DNA from 2 places in the Peribacillus sp. BM1 genome. Region 2 is predicted to be linked to the other one. Evidence: riboswitches for the same ligand, from Rfam matches in the RefSeq annotation. Region 2 holds a riboswitch; the other holds the start of a gene.
The links. Region 2 has a riboswitch for cyclic di-AMP ahead of AC1MGI_RS06360 (cation:dicarboxylate symporter family transporter). Riboswitches for the same ligand answer to the same signal wherever they lie in the genome.

Region 1: linked by a shared signal. The riboswitch ahead of AC1MGI_RS20460 (TrkH family potassium uptake protein) and the one ahead of AC1MGI_RS06360 (cation:dicarboxylate symporter family transporter) in region 2 are both predicted to bind cyclic di-AMP.

Annotation. Positions count from the first base shown of each region.
Region 1 is NZ_CM155259.1:4,286,482-4,295,890, reverse strand. It holds gene AC1MGI_RS20490 (cysteine desulfurase family protein) at 1-972, shown strand, start outside; gene thiI (tRNA uracil 4-sulfurtransferase ThiI) at 978-2,192, shown strand; gene AC1MGI_RS20480 (alpha/beta-type small acid-soluble spore protein) at 2,283-2,483, shown strand; gene mbcS (acyl-CoA synthetase MbcS) at 2,803-4,383, shown strand; gene AC1MGI_RS20470 (hypothetical protein) at 4,847-5,041, opposite strand; gene AC1MGI_RS20465 (Na-translocating system protein MpsC family protein) at 5,209-5,571, opposite strand; cyclic di-AMP (ydaO/yuaA leader) riboswitch at 5,826-5,966, shown strand; gene AC1MGI_RS20460 (TrkH family potassium uptake protein) at 6,411-7,748, shown strand; gene AC1MGI_RS20455 (potassium channel family protein) at 7,775-8,440, shown strand; gene AC1MGI_RS20450 (amidohydrolase) at 8,690-9,409, shown strand, end outside.
Region 2 is NZ_CM155259.1:1,295,343-1,304,751, forward strand. It holds gene AC1MGI_RS06350 (hypothetical protein) at 1-256, shown strand, start outside; gene AC1MGI_RS06355 (efflux RND transporter periplasmic adaptor subunit) at 272-1,519, shown strand; cyclic di-AMP (ydaO/yuaA leader) riboswitch at 1,709-1,849, shown strand; gene AC1MGI_RS06360 (cation:dicarboxylate symporter family transporter) at 1,978-3,213, shown strand; gene AC1MGI_RS06365 (hypothetical protein) at 3,733-4,500, shown strand; gene AC1MGI_RS06370 (D-alanine--D-alanine ligase) at 4,901-5,980, shown strand; gene AC1MGI_RS06375 (UDP-N-acetylmuramoyl-tripeptide--D-alanyl-D-alanine ligase) at 6,100-7,470, shown strand; gene cshA (degradosome RNA helicase CshA) at 8,613-9,409, shown strand, end outside.

The DNA.
Region 1 (9,409 bases), 1.4 Mb from region 2:
CAAGTGAAAAGCGTGGAGATTTATTTTACCTCTGGGGGAACGGAAGGAAATAACTTAGCAGTTAAAGGGATAGCACATGCTTATTCTAAAAGAGGTAAGCATATTATCACCACTGTTATGGAGCATGCTTCCATTAAAGAAACGTGTCAATCACTTGAAGAAGAAGGGTTCGATATCACCTATTTACAAGTCGATTCAAATGGGTTTGTTTCTGTGGAAGACTTGAAAAATGCTTTACGAACGGATACGATTTTAGTGTCCGTCATGTCTGTTAACAATGAAGTCGGTTCAATCCAGCCGATCCTAGAAATCGGTCACTTATTAAAAGAATATCCACAAGTGCTCTTTCATGTCGATCATGTGCAAGGTATTGGGAAGATTCCATTAGATATAGCTACTGCTGGGATTGATTTATGTACGATTTCTGGTCATAAATTTCATGGCTTAAAAGGTACAGGTGTATTATACGTTAGAGATGGCATTAGGGTTTCACCGCTCTTCACTGGCGGCAATCAGGAGGCGAAGCTAAGGAGTGGCACGGAAAACGTTGCTGGGTTCGTAGCCTTAGCTAGAGCATTACGACTCATTTTACAAAAAAGCGCGCAGGATTATGGGAAGCTAATAGAAATTAGAGATATGTTATTGAATGGATTGAACGAAATAACGGGTGTGAAAATAAACAGTCCATTACATGGTGCACCCCATATCATCAATTTTTCCATTCCAGGCATTAAATCGGAAGTATTTATCCATGCGCTTGAAGAGAAAGAAATATATGTTTCAACGACAAGTGCCTGTTCGTCTAAGAAAAAGTCAATCAGTGATACGGTATTGGCCATGTTTCATGATCAGAAAAGGGCGGATAGTGTTATTAGAATTAGCACTTCATATGAAAACGAACTTTATGAAGTGGAGTTCGTACTTCAGGAAATTAAGAACACACTTTTAAAACTACAAAAGGTAATGAGGTAAAATAAATGAAATTTGATCATATTATCATTCGTTATGGTGAGATTTCAACAAAGAAACGTAATCGAAAAAGCTTTGTTGATAAACTCAAAAATCATATTCGTTGGGCATTAAGAGATTTTAAAGCGGCCAAACTGACCGCAAGTCGGGAACGGATGTACATTATATTAAATGGCGAAGATCATCAGAAGATCATTGACCAAATAAAAGGGGTATATGGCATTCAGTCATTAAGCCCAGCTTTAAAAATAGGCCGTGATATCGAAGAAATTAAAACGGCTGCTTTATATTATATCGACCAGTTATCGGGAGAAATTGAAACGTTTAAAGTTTCGACAAAGCGTTCGGATAAAGATTTTCCATATGATACGAATGAATTGAACCATCTTCTTGGTGGACATTTGTTACGGAATAAAGATGGAATTTTAAAGGTGGATGTGAAAAATCCAGATTTAGATTTACGTGTAGAAGTACGCAAGGAAGCAGTCTATTTATCAGGCGAGAATATTCATGGTGCAGGTGGTCTTCCATTTGGCTCGAGTGGAAAGGCGATGCTCATGCTTTCAGGCGGAATAGATAGCCCGGTTGCAGGCTTCCTTTCCATGAAGCGTGGTCTTGAAATTGAATGTATTCATTTCTATAGCCCGCCATTCACGAGCGAACGTTCCAAACAGAAGGTCATAGACTTAGCTGAAAAACTCGCATTAGTGAACGGAAGCATGAAAGTTCATATTGTTCCGTTTACAGAAATTCAAATGCTGATCCAAAAACAAATACCAGAGAACTATACAATGACGAGCACACGTCGTTTAATGCTGCGCATAGCTGATGCGATCAGAGAAAAAGAAGAAGCGCTGGCAATTATAACTGGGGAAAGTCTTGGACAGGTAGCAAGTCAGACGATGAATAGCATGTTTGCGATCAATGAAGTAATCTCAACGCCTGTATTGCGTCCACTTATCGCAATGGACAAATTAGAAATTATTGAGCTTGCGAAGCAATATGATACATTTGAGATATCGAATCAACCATACGAAGATTGCTGTACGGTATTTACACCGGCAAGTCCTAAGACAAAGCCAAAGCTCGAAAAGGTTCAGTATTATGAAAGCTTTGTGGACTTTGATAAGCTGATTGCAGATGCTGTGGAACAGACTGAAATCCAAAAAATTCACTTTGGTGAAAAAGCTACTGGAGAAAAGCAATTAGAAGACTTGTTCTAGACTGGAAACTCTGACTATAATTACCAACAAATCAATGAATGAAGCCATGTGTTTTTACACATTCTATACTTACAAGGAGGTGAAAAACACATGGCAAACAACAACTCAAATCAACTTGTCGTACCTGGTGTACAACAAGCTCTAGATCAAATGAAATTTGAAATTGCATCTGAATTCGGTGTACAGCTTGGCGGTGAAACAACTTCACGTGCTAACGGTTCAGTTGGTGGTGAAATCACAAAACGTCTAGTTCAAATGGCTGAACAACAATTAGGCGGGTACCAACGATAATTTCATAAATATGGCTACAGAAAGCGGGCGATTTCGCCCGCTTTCTTTCATTTGTTTTCCATTCTATTTTATTTTCTGATAAGATAAGAAAAATATTTATTATTTTACATACTTGATAAAGCTGTATAATATATCTTGAGGTTTTGTATAAAGATAAAAGGAACAAAACTTTGTTAACTTGAACAGGATTACCAATGATAATGAGAATTAAACTAAACTTTGTGTGAAAATCTATAAATTTGTGCCGCAACATAAGGAAGTTGGTTTCCATGTTTTAAATAGTTAATGTTGTTTCTTGTAAAAAGGAAGGAGAAATACAATGAGAAGAGAAGATTTGATTGCTCCAGAGAAGTATAATCTTGTTAGTGAAATGGAAAGATTCGCAAAAGACAAGAACCGTTTAGCCTTAAAATGGGAATCTGAGGATGGAGTAAAGAAAGAAGTTACATACGATGCTTTAATGAAACGAGTTAACAAAACCGGTCATGTCTTAAAAGATGCAGGATTTGAAAAAGGGGATATTGCCCTCATCATCATTCCAAGGCTAATTGAGGCATATGAAGTATATCTAGCAGCACTTAAGATTGGAATCGTGGTTATCCCATGCTCAGAAATGTTAAGGCCAAAGGATATTGAATACCGAGTAAGGCATGCTGAGGTGAAGGGAGTCATTTGCTATCATCAATTTTGCGATCAGGTAAATGCAGTTAAAGACACAGAGCAGCTGGTGAAATTATCGGTTGGTCAGGAAGTCCCAGGATGGCTCTATTTGGAGGAGAAAATACAAACATCCAGTGATACGCTTGCACTAGCTGATACGAAAAGCTCAGACATGGCTTTTCTTTCCTATACATCTGGTACGACCAGCAATCCTAAAGGTGTAGTACATACCCATGGCTGGGCATATGCACATTTAAAAACAGCAGCCGCAAACTGGCTAGGTGTTCGTGAAGGTGATACAGTGTGGGCGACTGCGGCCCCTGGTTGGCAAAAGTGGATTTGGAGTCCGTTCCTTGCTGTACTAGGATCTGGTGCTACTGGCCTTGTGTATCATGGCAAATTTGAAGCAAAGAAATATTTAAAACTACTTGAGGATTACAAAGTGAATGCTCTATGTTGTACGCCAACGGAATATCGATTAATGGCAAAAGTGGATAATTTGGCAGACTATAGTCTTACCGATCTGCACAGTGCGGTATCGGCAGGCGAGCCATTGAATCGTGAAGTAATTGATATATTCGAAAAGTACTTCAATATTCAAGTACGAGATGGATACGGTCAGACAGAAAATACGCTGTTAGTCGGGATTTCCATAGGGATGGAACTGAAACCTGGCTCAATGGGGAAACCGACACCTGGTAATCGAGTTGAAATCATTGATGAAGATGGAGTACCTTGTCAAGTAGGTCAAGTCGGAGATATTGCTGTACATATCGAAACCCCAGCTTTGTTCAAAAGTTATTATCGCGACCCTGAACGTACAGCTATGCAATTTCGTGGCGAGTATTATGTAACAGGGGATAAAGCAAGAAAAGACGAAGACGGCTATTTCTGGTTTGAGGGGCGCGGGGATGATATGATCATCAGCTCTGGCTATACGATTGGACCGTTTGAAGTGGAAGATGCACTCATTAAGCATGCTTATGTGAAAGAATGTGCTGTAGTAGCAAGTCCGGATGAAGTAAGAGGAAATGTCGTCAAGGCATATATCGTGCTTCAGGAACATGTCGATGAAAATGAACCACAGTTGGTGAAAACACTTCAAGAGCATGTGAAAAAAGTGACAGCACCTTATAAATATCCGCGGAAAATTGAATTTATTAAAGAACTGCCAAAAACGACTTCGGGGAAAATCCGCCGAGTAGATTTGCGCAATTTGGATGAAAATCATACTGGTTAATTGAACTCCCCCCCACTTAATTTCATACGAAATTTGAAGTGGGGGATTCCTGCGAACACCAAAGTATCCTTCAGTTATTTAGCAGGCTAACCCCGTAGTCCCTACGGTTATAGCTTAATATCTCGTACGTTGACTCGCCACACGTCCTACTTTAGCTAAGGAATAGCAACTTCGGTACGTGTGGAATAGAAAGAACGTTGAAGATTTTACGTGACAGACGTTTTTCCTGTCACAACCTCGTATCTTCAGTTTTCAAAGAACAACTTGTACAGGAATATTGTACCGTGCGAACGAGTGTTTCGCCTGAAATGATAAAATAAAGAGAGGTTGTTTCACAAACGAATTAGCCCCTACATCTACTATCATTGTTTATACGTGTACAGGACATGTCGGATAAACGATGTATAGAGTGTGAGGACCAGTTCTTTTGTTTAGACAACCTCTTTTATTAAATGTTTGCTGATTATCTTTTTAAAGAAAATAACTTTAACAATGGATGCTTTTTCTTATCCACAATCTTTAACTCATTCATGACAAGATGATCTTCGTGTTCGGCTATCCATTTCTTAAGCGCTTCTTTATCCTGACAATGGGTTAAGTATGTCTGACCGCCTTTACCAACGGCGTTAATTACATATCTGTTAGAAATATTCCCCATATTTACTCTCCTACATATTCATAATGAAATTCCAACTCACAAAAAGGTCTTGTGATCATATACAGTATACAATCTATTAATCTAAATAAATGCATTTCTTTTAGTCAATTAATTACAAATTTCGACAACGTAAAGATTGCTAGCATTGTAGTCTGAATTACCCCATCTTAAAGGCTCTTCTCTAAGTCTTTATCCATAATAAAAACCTCGATTCTCTCCCCAGTTTTTGTACTAATATCACTATGAGAGGAAAGAACTTTACAGCCAGTATAATGTTCGACAATTTTTTCATAATCTTCGCTGTACATTTCACGAAGCAGCTCCCGCATTTGTTTGACAAGTTTTTTCCCAGAATTTCGATTGACAAGATGCTTTTCTTCTACCGTTAGAACACCTTTGAATCGGGTAATCAACATGTCATTAATGATATATGTTTTGGCTTCCTGTGGACCTCTGCCGATCAACTCACGCTGGAACTTGATAAATGCAGCACTAATTTCAGCCTCTAGTTTCTTTTTGGAATTTGACATAATGCCTCCAATTACCTTTCTGAGATTTATGGGGTTATCATAATGTCCAAAGTAAGGTCTTGTCAATGCAAAAATAAAATCTTTATAAAACTTTAAAATCAGGTGAAATACGTAGAATTACTGCGTGAAACAGAGTTGTTGTGTGAATATTTGATGAATTCACCTGTATTTGGATGAATTTGAACATATCTAGTACTTTTAATGAGTTTACAATGATTATACAGCGGGCGTACAATAATTCTCATAAATAACAAATTTGATATCGGCCCAATCTCAATTAATTGAGAACGGAGGACCCACTAATTTGGGATTAATTCTGCTTTTGCAGAAAGGATGAGATACTCTTTCGCCACCCTGCCCGAAAGCTTTCTTCACAGGCTTAGCGAAGGAGTTCATAAGACTACCTAATTTTAAGGGGGCTTTTTTGTTGTGAGTGAAGCAAGAAAGCAGCCTAATGAACAATCTGTAGGTCTTTTTAATATATGTAAATATGAAAAAGTTTCTTGGATGATAGAACGCAAAGAGAGTGGATAACTTGCTGGGCGTTAAGTAGACCAATGAGTACTTTTTCTCCAATCAACATGTTGTTTTGGCAAGCATTCAATACCATTGTGTGAATCGTTTGGTTTACCGCTGGAATCTTGAATGATCGTGCATGACTGCATTACGGAGAAAAGTACCATTGGTCTTTTTGGTGTTCAATCTGCTTTTCCCTTTTTGATAAAGTGAAACTTCAATCAGTGGGGGCTTGACTCTCCATTAATGCGGGATAAATAATTTTATGACGTTGCAGAATGGAATGATGCTCGATTCAATATTTTAATAAGTAGGAGATCATTATGACAAAAATAACAGATTTTCTAAACCCGCCAAAAATTCTTGTATTGGGCTTTGCGGCCGTAATTTTAATAGGTGCATTATTACTGACACTTCCCTTTTCAACAGAAGATGGAGTCGGTCTCTCGTTCTTGAATGCTTTATTTACCGCAACATCTGCTACATGTGTGACAGGGCTTGTCATTGTAGATACAGGAAGCACATTTAGCAGTTTTGGCGAGATTGTCATATTACTGCTCATTCAAATCGGCGGATTAGGGTTTATGATAGTTGCAACTTTTTTCTTTTTTCTCTTAGGCAAAAGAATATCACTGAAAGAAAGATTATTACTTCGAGAAGCGTTAAACCAATTATCGATGGAAGGCATTGTCAGGTTAGTAAAAAGAGTGTTGATTTTTACAGGAGCGATCGAGCTTGGCGGTGCCATTATTTTATCGATCCGTTTTTCTTTTGATATGCCGATTGGTCGAGCCATCTATTTTGGCATTTTTCATTCAATCTCCAATTTTAATAATGCAGGTTTTGATTTACTGGGAGGATTTCGGAGTTTGACCCCGTACGCGGAAGATCCAACGGTCGTACTAACCGTTTGTGCGCTTATCACATTAGGAGGAATTGGTTTTATCGTAATGAATGAACTTTATGAATATCATGATACAAAACGCTTATCTGTGCATACGAAGTTGGTATTACTGACTAGTCTAATTTTAACTGTAGGTGGGGGCATTTTAATCTTCATTTTTGAATATGGCAATGATAAAACATTAGAGCCTTTATCCTATCTTGGAAAAGGATTAGCAGCCTTGTTTCAATCGGTGACAGCGAGAACAGATGGAGCTAATACATTGAATATTTCAGAATTAACACAACCAACATTATTTCTGACGAGTATCTTGATGTTTATTGGCGCTTCTCCGGGTTCAACAGGTGGCGGAATTAAAACGACTACCTTTGCTACTTTACTTGGAACCGTCTTTTCACAAATTAAAGGAAAAGAAGATGTCGTCTTCTTTCATAAACGCATTGTTTTTGACACGATATTTAAAGCACTTACTGTAACGGTAAGTGGATTATTCCTTGTTATTACCATGACCATGCTACTGAGTATCACGGAAAAAGGCCATGATTTTATGATGTATCTATTTGAAGCGACTTCAGCGTTCGGCACAGTAGGTCTATCGATGGGATTAACCCCAGAACTATCACCTATTGGTCGTGTACTCATTATATTCACGATGTTCGCAGGAAGATTAGGTCCTTTAACGATTGCTTTTGCCGTTGCTATGAGGCGTAAACCGGATGCATTTCGTCATCCAAAGGGGAAAATAATGATCGGTTAATGAAAAATAGGGAGTGTAAATAAGATATGGTCAAACGACAATATGCGGTTATTGGTTTGGGGAGATTTGGCATGAGTGTAGCTCGAAAATTACATGAGGCTGGGCAGGATGTCTTGGGAATTGATTGTAATGAGGAACGAGTCGAAGATGCTGAATTAGCCGTTACTCATGCAGTCGTGGCAGATACTACAGAAGAAAAGGCGCTTATTTCAATCGGGATTCGTAATTTTGATTGTGTAATTGTCGCAATTGGGAATGACATGCAGTCGAGCATTTTAACCGTTATGCTTTTAAAAGAATTTGGAGTGAAAAAAGTCATAGCGAAAGCTCTAGGCAAGCACCATGGCCGGGTTTTAGAGAAAATAGGGGCTGATTGGATCATCTATCCTGAAAGAGACATGGGGGAACGAGTTGCCAATCAGCTCCTATCACCGAATATGTTGAACTACATTGAACTGTCAAAAGAATTCAATATCGAGGAAATCATCATTCCACTTAGAATGGCGGAAAAAAGTTTACGAGATCTTGATATTCGTGCCAAATACAATGTAAGTGTCATTGCCATCGTTAGAGAAGGAGAAATAATCGTATCTCCATCCTCAGATCAGATTATTCATACAGGAGATTTATTAGTGGTAATTGGGAACAGAGAGGACTTAGCTAAATTTTCAAATATAGAATCATCATTGTAGCTAAAACGCGACTATGAGCAACAGCTACTTCTAAGCGGGTGCACAAGACTGACCAGATTTGGATTATTAGATTATGCTATTTTGATGAAGTTTCGTGGCTCGTGGGTGTGTCTCAAAAAGAAGCGTCAGACCTTTTGAGGCACACTCTATGCCCCTAATACGTTTTCTTGTGGAATACTCTGAGTTTGGTGATACACTTTAGGAAGAAAGCAATGTGGTTAAATAGAGCAAGTGTGTGGGGGGCAAACAATGGGGACGCTTTGGTATAACGGAAGCATTTATACGATGCAAACAGAATATGATCAAGTAGAGGCGATTTTTACTGAAAATGGCTTAATCATTGAGGTTGGCGAGGTTTCAGAACTTCGAGATACATATCGATACACCATTACGAATGAAGTCGATTTGCAAGGTCAAATGCTTATTCCAGGACTTGTGGATAGCCATCTGCACTTGATTGGACTTGGTGAAAAGCTAATGAGGTTGGACCTTTCGATGATGAGCAGAGATGAAATCCTACAGGCTTTACTTGAAAAATGTGCACAAACGCCTGTTGGAGAATGGATTATTGCAGAAGGTTGGAATGAAAATGAATGGCCAGATTCTACACTTATATTGCGAGATGACTTGGATCAACTATCCAATGAACATCCGATCGTTTTAAAAAGGGCTTGCCGTCATGCTGTCGTTGTGAATTCCTCGGCTTTGACAGGTAGTGGCATTAAGGAAAATATCGAGCAGCCGTTTGGCGGAGTGGTTGGGCGTTATAAGGATGCCCGCTTAAACGGTATGTTTAAAGAAGCCCCTGCTTTGAAACTGATCATGAATCATGTACCGGGAATTACGGAGGAATATGTGAGGCGTGCGTTGTCTGCTTCGATTCGTGATTGCCATAGACTTGGCTTAACTGGGGGGCATTCGGAAGATTTACATTATTACAATGGATTTTTGCCAACTTATCAAGCATTT
Region 2 (9,409 bases):
GGATTTAAACCAAAGTGCTAATCCATTTTCATTAGGAGTGATTAGTCAATCTATCCTCTCAAATGAATACTTTATTCACTTTTTTGGGGAAATTAGTTTATTTCAGATGGCGATTATCGGAATCATCTATTACTACTTACGAGAGTTGACTGAGAAAAATAAATACATACTACTTATTATGATTTGTGTGTTTTACCTGGCATCTTGGTTTGTAGCCGCATTTTTGGCTTATATCGATGTTCGTGTGTTTTTATAAGGGAGGTAGGGCTATATGAATAAATGGAAAATTGGTACACTAGCCGTACTTGCAACGGGTTTCATTGCTTTGAACTTTTTTTTAATTGAGAAAAAAGATAGTAAGGTGGCTCGGACTTTATTAGCCGGAGAGTGGACTGAAGTTAAGAAAGCCGATATTATAGAAAGATTTGAAACAGATGCGGTAATTAAACCATTGGAAGAGTACAACTATTATTATAATGACCAAGATAAAGAATTTCAAAAATTCCTTGTAAAAGAGGGAGATGAAGTAACGGCAGGCACGCCTTTATTTGAATACATAACACCTAAACTGGATCAGGTAAAGGGCGAGCTTGAAACAGAGAAGAACCGTTATGAGGGCGAAATAGCGGGGATCGAAGAATATATTGATGAGTTATCCAGTTATCAGGATACCATTCCAGAGGCACCATCTGCTAAAGAAAGAGAAGTAGCAAAAGAGGCAGGACTCCCTTTAGATGATCTTGATTCTTCTGCGATGATCATAAGTTCAATTCAACAGGAGATCTATAAACAAGAATTAGAGAAGAAGAAACTTGAAGAGAAAATACGGGCTTATGAAAGCCAGTTAAACTATTTGGATGAACATGGCGATACGGCAATGACGGCAAGTGAAACAGAAGGAATTGTGAAGAAAGTAAATAAACAACTGAAGTCTCCAATTATAACAATTGCTTCAAATACGTTAGCGATTGAAGGCTCTCTTAATGAACAACAGGCAAAAAAAGCAGAACCTGGCATGAAAATTATTGCGAAACAATCGAGTGGAAAAAAGAAAATTAATGGAACAATATCCGCAATTCAGCCGTTTCCAGAAACAGAGCCAACTGTTGAAACTCCGAGTAAATATGCTTTTCAAGCGACTATGCAAGAAGAACCCGAATCTATAATGATTGGTTCTAAAGTGAAATTGTCTGTGGTGACTGCGGAAGCGAAGGGTGTACTTTCTTTGCCAAAAGCAGCGATTCAATTAGAAAAAAAACCATCTGTTTACAGGCTGAATGGAAACGGTATTGTCACAAAGCAAGTGATTACAACGGGCCTCGAATTTGCTGGAATTCAGGAAGTGAAAGATGGACTTGAATTAGGGAATATCCTTTTAAAGGATTCGAAAAGCATTCCTTATAAAAAGCCTGCATTTATCACGCCTCTTCAAACTGAAAAAGTGACAATTACAGCATTTAATGAACTATCTAAACGTCAAAAACTTCGTTTCTTTTTAATTGGACTGTTAGAAAAATAATTGAGCTAAAGCCATGCTATTTATCGTTCACGTGGATATGTGATCCCGTGTGAATAATGAAAAGCATTCCTTTCTTTGGCAAAAATAAGTTTGTAAAGCGTGTGCGAGACTGTACTGGGGTAAATTTCCTACCCGTAGTATGAAAAATATATTTACAGCTTTGGGTTTTTAATATAATATTTTAATATAATGTTATTTCCGCTTAATCTTAATAGAACGGGGGAACCAATTTCGTGGTCCTGTACCGCTTGGGGTGAATTCTTATGAAGGGGCATGTGTTTCCAGGTCCTAACCCGACAGCTAACCTCGTCAGCGTCTTAGAGGGAACAAAATGTAAATTGTTCACGCGCAAAGACACCCGTAGTGTCTTTTTTTATTGCGTGAAACCTTCTATCTTGTTTCCCTTACCGAGACATTTGCTTTTTTAGCAAAAAATTTACAGAAGGTGAGGATGTTAGATGAAAAAAATAAGCTTAGCTAGCCAAATATTAATTGGTCTGGTTCTAGGGATTATCGTGGGGGCGATCTTTTATGGTAGTCCAACGATTGCGTCTTATTTACAGCCGATTGGCGATATATTTCTTCGTTTAATTAAAATGATTGTCGTACCGATTATTGTAGCCAGTATTATTGTCGCAGTTGCAGGTGTTGGTGATATCAAACAGCTTGGGAAAATTGGTGGTAAGACGATTTTGTACTTTGAAATTGTGACGACAATTGCAATTATAGTCGGAATCATTGCGGCAAATGTACTGCAGCCAGGCGCTGGAGTGAATATGGGGGAACTTGATCAAACGGATATCGGCAGTTATGTTGATACAGCAGAGTCGAAGGAAAGCGAATCACTAATCGATACGATTGTGAACATTGTACCAACGAATCCGATTGCTGCAGTTGCTGAAGGGGACATGCTAGCCATTATTTTCTTTTCTCTGGCATTTGGTCTAGGGATTAATGCGATCGGAGAAAGAGGGAAGCCGGTTTTGGCATTCTTTCAAGGAACAGCAGATGCGATGTTTTATGTTACGAATCAAATTATGAGGTTTGCTCCTTTTGGAGTGTTTGCCTTGATTGGTGTCACGGTTGCTAAGTTTGGATTGGCTTCCCTTATCCCGCTAGGGAAGTTAGTAATTTCAGTATATGGAACGATGATTTTCTTTGTGATCGTGGTCTTGGGAATTATCGCGAAATTAGTCGGTTATAGTCTTTTTAAATTAATTAAACTAATCAAAGAGGAGCTTATATTAGCTTTTTCAACAGCAAGCTCTGAGGCTGTCCTTCCGAGAATTATGGAAAAAGTGGAAAAGGCGGGATGTCCTAGGCATATTGCTTCTTTTGTCATACCGACTGGTTATTCCTTTAACCTTGACGGTTCCACTCTTTATCAAGCGTTAGCTGCTATCTTCATTGCTCAAATGTATGGCATTGATATGAGTATTGCTGATCAAATTTCGTTAATGCTAGTATTGATGGTCACATCTAAAGGTATTGCTGGTGTACCAGGAGTCTCTTTCGTTGTTCTATTAGCTACATTAGGCACAGTTGGAATTCCTATCGAAGGATTGGCGTTTATAGCTGGGATCGACCGTATTCTTGATATGGGTCGTACAGTGGTAAATGTTATTGGGAACTCTCTTGCAGCGATTGTTATCTCTAAATGGGAAGGTAATTTTAATCCTGAAAAAGTGTCATAATTTTTGATAAAAACATCCATGAGCGCCTGACTAAAACGAAAACGATGAAAAGGTTTAGGTTCTCAAACTGTATAATCTTTTGAAGGTGGCGGTGCGGAGCTGACTTTGCGAAGCCTCGCCCCTTTTTCACAAAAAAGACAGCTAAAGGGGTAAAATCCAATAGCTGTTTTTTATTATGGATGAATCTATTTTTTCATTCACTCTTTATAAAGAGAAAGATCTCCCTCAAAATAATGAAGAATTATAAGTAACTTGGAGGTTTTGTCACATTATTTTAAATGATTTGGTAAAATGATAATAGTGATGATGGATGATAATTTCACCAGTTTTATCCCGCATTAACGAGCAACATGACTCCCGCTTCAAGGCTTTTAGGGAATCCCAGTAGAGTAAGTGGGAGATCATCTGCCCGTAAATGCCCGATGATTGGTTCAACGAACAATCAGTGAGGATGAGGAACCCTTCACTGATTGAAGTTTCACTTTATCACCAATAACTGTTGTGGAGGGTATTGGTATTATGAAAAATGAGATAAGAGACGTCCTATATATACACTTGCATGCTTCTGAGCGATTTGTGATTTTCTCCGGCATGACGTTTCGGGAATTTGTTTATTCGTATGAAGGCCCCTTACCTAATCTTTTATTGTTGAAACATGGATATGATGATGGGGAGTTTAACATGAATACGCTATTGGAATTTGTTCCGAATGGAGATGTTGAAAAACTCCTGAAAGATCATGTATATGGGTATGGTGATTTTTGCTGGATTGATTTTGAAGAGGAAGCAGGGCTTGATGAATTAAATGGTCAAGAAATTGCTGAACTTTTGTATGTTGGCCATTGTAAAACTCATTTACGTCCACCATTTTTCGGAAAGTTGAATAATCAATTTGTTTATCTTGCGCATGATGATGGGTGGTTCAATAAGGTTTATTTTCGAAGCCAAGATGCATTAACTCAAATATTTGGCAATGCACTTATGTTGAAACTGGAGACATTACGTGCCGAAAGAAATTGGTTTGGATTAAAGAAAAAAAGGGAGTACCCAGAAATTCCTTTTGATGTGCTTCAAAGGCTCATCCCGCTAACGGCTGAGGGTGTTGTCTTTTCCCTTCAGGATATTCAGCATTCGAGGACCAAAATAGAAATTCCGGGTTGGATCATTGGCGACTATGTAAATATGGATGATATGATGGACGGATTTAATGATTTGAAGGATCATCGGCCAAAAGCGTTAATTGTTTTACATCGAAAGACTAAAGAATGGAGCGTTATTCTTAACTAAACGATCTTATTTTGCTGAAGTAAATATTCCATGTTTGATGATTTTCATCTTGATACATCGGATAAAGTGAGAATGACTGAGCTTTTAGTCAGTCCCATTTTGTATGTGGGGCATTTAAGTAAAACACGATAATTCATGGTGTAGTCCGTGCTATTGCTACATAAGATGTAAGGTATGTGCGGTAGAATTATTGGTATGTTTAGGTAAGTTATCAAACAGCACTTCTTTTTCATTTTTAACTGAAGATGAAGGTGGTACAATAATAAAGTAAAACTTCAATCAGTGGGGGTTTTCTTCATCCCCCACCCAGGCTTCTTCGATACATCTAAGCCTTGAGGTTGGGATCTTACTGCCCGTTAATGCGGGATAAAGTGAAAAGAGTACTGGAGGTTTAATGAAAATGAAAACAAAACTTGGACTGCTTTATGGCGGAAAGTCTGCTGAGCATGACGTTTCGTTGCAGACGGCTTTAGCGGTCATTAAAGCATTAGATTTAGAGAAGTTCGATATATATCCGATATACATAACGAAAGAAGGGGTTTGGGTAAAAGGGCCTCAGTTGACCGGACCGGTTGAGAGCGTGAAAAGTCTTATATTATCAGCTAAAGATGCCATGTCACCTTTAGCAATTCGTTCTACAGGGCAAGTTTCCAAAGAGGATGGAGATGAAGGGTTCGATTGTCTTTTCCCTCTCCTTCATGGTCCGAATGGAGAAGATGGTACAGTTCAAGGGGTGCTGGAATTAGTAAATGTACCTTATGTAGGAAATGGAGTTCTAGCTTCGTCTGCTGGCATGGACAAAGTAATTATGAAGAATATTTTTGCCCAAGCAGGACTACCACAAGTTAAATATACATGGTTTATTCGTTCAGAGTGGGAAACGGATAAGGACCGCGCCTATGGCAAAATTGAAGCTGAATTAGGCTATCCATGCTTTGTTAAGCCAGCGAATCTCGGATCAAGTGTTGGAATTAGTAAATGTGTGAATAGGGAAGAGCTCGCAGCTGCGTTTGTTGAAGCATTCCTATTTGACCGAAAAATCATTGTTGAAGAAGGAATCGTTGCTCGTGAAATTGAAATTGGCGTTCTCGGCAATGATCGCCCTAAGTGTTCGGTAGCTGGCGAAATTATTGCAAAAAAAGACTTCTATGATTATAAAGCAAAATATGAAGATGGAGATACCGCGATGGTCATCCCCGCAGAGATTTCCGAAACGGACTATCAGTCTTTAAGTGAAATGGCTATTACATCCTTCAAATCTCTTGATTGTTCCGGATTGGTTCGTGCTGACTTCTTCTTAACGAAAGAAGGAAAGGCATATATTAATGAAGTAAATACGATGCCTGGCTTTACTCCATTTAGCATGTTTCCTTTATTATGGAAACATACAGGAGTCGAATATCCTCAATTAATCGAGACATTAGTGAATTTGGCGCAAGAACGTTATGAAGAAAAGCAGAAGATTAAATATAGCTTTTAATGGGATGCTTTGCAGCCTAGAAGTGGAAACGACAACCGAATGGCTGTCGTTTTCCTTACTGAAATAGCTTGGTGATAAGGGATAAGCTGCAATTTTCTAAAACCCCTAGGAGGAACATGATGTTGAAAAAAACGTTAAAGCAAATCCATGAAATGGTCGATGGATTGAATAACATTACAGATTTTGAATCCATTATAGTGGCAGGAGTTTCGATTGATTCTAGAAATATTGAGTTTAACAACATGTTCATCCCCCTTAGTGGCGAACATGTTGATGGACATCAATATGTAGAAAAGGCCGTTTCGCAGGGGGCAGCTGCTTCTTTGTGGCAAAAGGATGCGGGGGAACTGCCAGCCGGACTTCCGGTCATCCTTGTAGAGAATACAGAAAAAGCATTACAGAAACTAGCCAGGGCGTATCGAAAGCAACTAAATTGTAAAGTAATTGGCGTAACAGGGAGTAATGGAAAAACGACCACGAAAGATATGATAGCGTCCTTACTGCAAACAACCTACCGCATTCATAAAACAAGCGGAAACTTTAATAATCACCTTGGACTTCCGTTAACCATTCTAGGGATGGATGAAGACACAGAAGTGGCCGTTCTTGAAATGGGCATGAGCAGCCGTGGTGAAATTGCATTTCTGTCCACACTTGCAGAACCAGACTTGGCAATTATTACGAATATTGGCGAGTCTCATCTATTGGATCTCGGTTCAAGAGAAGAAATTGCAAATGCTAAACTTGAGATTGTTTCAGGTCTTAAAGATGGTGGAACGCTGATTTATCATGGAGATGAACCATTATTACGTGATCGAATTGAACGCGACTTAACGAATCTTCACGTTGTATCCTTTGGTAGAGAAAACAAAAATGATCTTTACCCCATCTCCATAACTCAAAACGAGAATAGTACTTCTTTTGAAATAAATGGAGACCTATATACAATTCCAGTTCTTGGTTTTCATAATGTGCAAAATGCGTTAGCCGCTATGCTTGTAGCCAAACTGTTGCGTGTAAATGATGCTAATATCAGAAAAGGGTTTGAATCGGTCCGATTAACCAATATGAGAATGGAAATGGTTGAAGGAGCAAAAGGGGAAAAAATCATTAATGATGCCTACAATGCAAGTCCAACCTCAATGAAGGCAGCGATTGAACTGATTGAAAGTCTTTCAGGATTCCAAAATAAATATCTCATCCTTGGTGACATGTTAGAACTCGGAAATCAAGAGGAAGATTATCATGTGAATATTGGTAAAAACATTCAGCCAGACAAGATCAATGCAGTCTTTACATATGGTTCGCTTGGTCATTTTATAGCTGAAGGAGCTCGGCAATCTTTTCCGGAAGAACGAGTGTTTTCATATGATGATAAATCCGCGTTAATTGCTGATTTAAAGCAACGTACGTCTCTAAATGATTTAATCCTAGTAAAAGCCTCAAGAGGGATGAAATTAGAAGAAATTGTTCAAGCTCTACAAAATTGAAATCTGTAATAAGTCGGTGAATTTCCGTTTATGGAGATTTTATCGGCTTATTTTAATGACTAAGTTATTTCATGTATTTGGTATTTGACGAATAAACTTAGCCACTCGAGTTATGAGTTACGAGGTGTCTAACGTCACAAAGGTATAAATAGTTTGGAGGTTAATGGTAAAAAACCTATAAAAACACCTCTTTCAATCGGCCTATTTCGTTTGAGTTTTAGATTCCTTTATTGCAATAACGACCTGAAAATGGTAACATGTATTATGAGTTTAAATGTCTTTGGAAGTTGAAGATGGTATATACTATAACTAATCCAAAGATTGTTTATCGTTTCTTTAAGAAACAAACGTTATTTCATTCTTCACTTGGTGAAGATCTTGTACTTTCAGATTAAATAGGCCACGCGTCTTGAATAATATAAAAAGCTGTCTCACTTTGCAGCTTAAATTGCTAATAGGAAGGTCCAGCTATCTGTAGCTGGCTCCATAAGCTCATGACATGATAGATGGGAGATTCTAATTATCTCCTACCCCTCTTGCCAGAAATGATCCTTGTGGTTCCTTTCCACTCCGCATTCCCCAAACGCATAAGGGCCTGTTTTTTTATGGGAAGCTTGGCTTAAGTCAAGTTTTGTTTTATTCTATAGGATTTGATATGCAATCATTTTGGATAATTACATGATGGCTATTCATAAACTATGGCATAATTGCAGCTTTGTCTTTGGATTTCATCCTTGAAGTCCAAAACAGTTTTTCTTTTATGTAGGCTCCTGTCTCATAGGAAAAAAGATGCAGCAGCCCTCACCTGAATAAACATGCGAATTTGTATGCTACTTTGATCTTTCCATTTTTGAATTTCATTCTTGGTACATGTTTTGTAAAAAGATTTCCTGGACCCAGCGCTAGATCAGTATTTGCGCAAGGCTTGACTTTTGTTCGGGACTTTTTATTTATTATAATGGAGTTCGGATTTAAAAAACGCAAGTATTTTAGGTGATCATTGAGAAAACTTTTCTTAAACGATAAATAATAAACAAGAACCAGCTCGTAGTTGGTGAATTGTGGTCAAATGACCCAATTTAGACGTCACAAGCCATTTTGGATGTTGACGAATATATGAATTATAAAGGAGTACGAATATTTTGACATTATTTAGTGAATTAGGTTTAGACAGAACTTCTATGAAATCAATCGAAAAAATGGGGTTTGAAGAGGCGAGTCCGATTCAAGCACAAACCATTCCTTTGGCATTAGAAGGGAAAGATATTATTGGTCAAGCTCAAACTGGAACAGGTAAAACAGCCGCATTTGGTATCCCGTTAATTGAGAATATTGATCTTCAAGATGATAACGTACAAGGAATCGTAATCGCACCAACACGTGAGCTTGCTATTCAGGTTTCTGAAGAATTATTCAAGCTTGGATACGGAAAACGCACTCGCGTAATGGCGGTATACGGCGGACAAGATATTGATCGTCAAATTCGTGCATTAAAGAAAAACCCACATATTATCGTTGGTACACCAGGTCGTTTATTAGATCATATTAAACGTAAAAATATTAAATTGGGCAACGTTCACACTGTGGTATTGGATGAAGCGGATGAAATGTTGAACATGGGTTTCATTGAGGATATCGAATCTATTCTTTCAAATGTACCAGGTGAAAGACAAACTTTGCTGTTTTCTGCTACTATGCCAGATCCTATTCGCAAAATTGCAGAACGCTTCATGAAGGATCCGACTCTTGTACGTGTTAAAGCAAAAGAAATGACTGTATCTCTTATTGATCAATATTATGTTGAGCTAAGAGAGAACGAAAAATTTGATACATTAGCTCGTTTATTAGATATACAAACTCCAGAACTTGCTATCGTATTCGGACGTACAAAACGCCGTGTTGATGAGCTTTCTTCTGCATTGAATGTCCGTGGCTATTC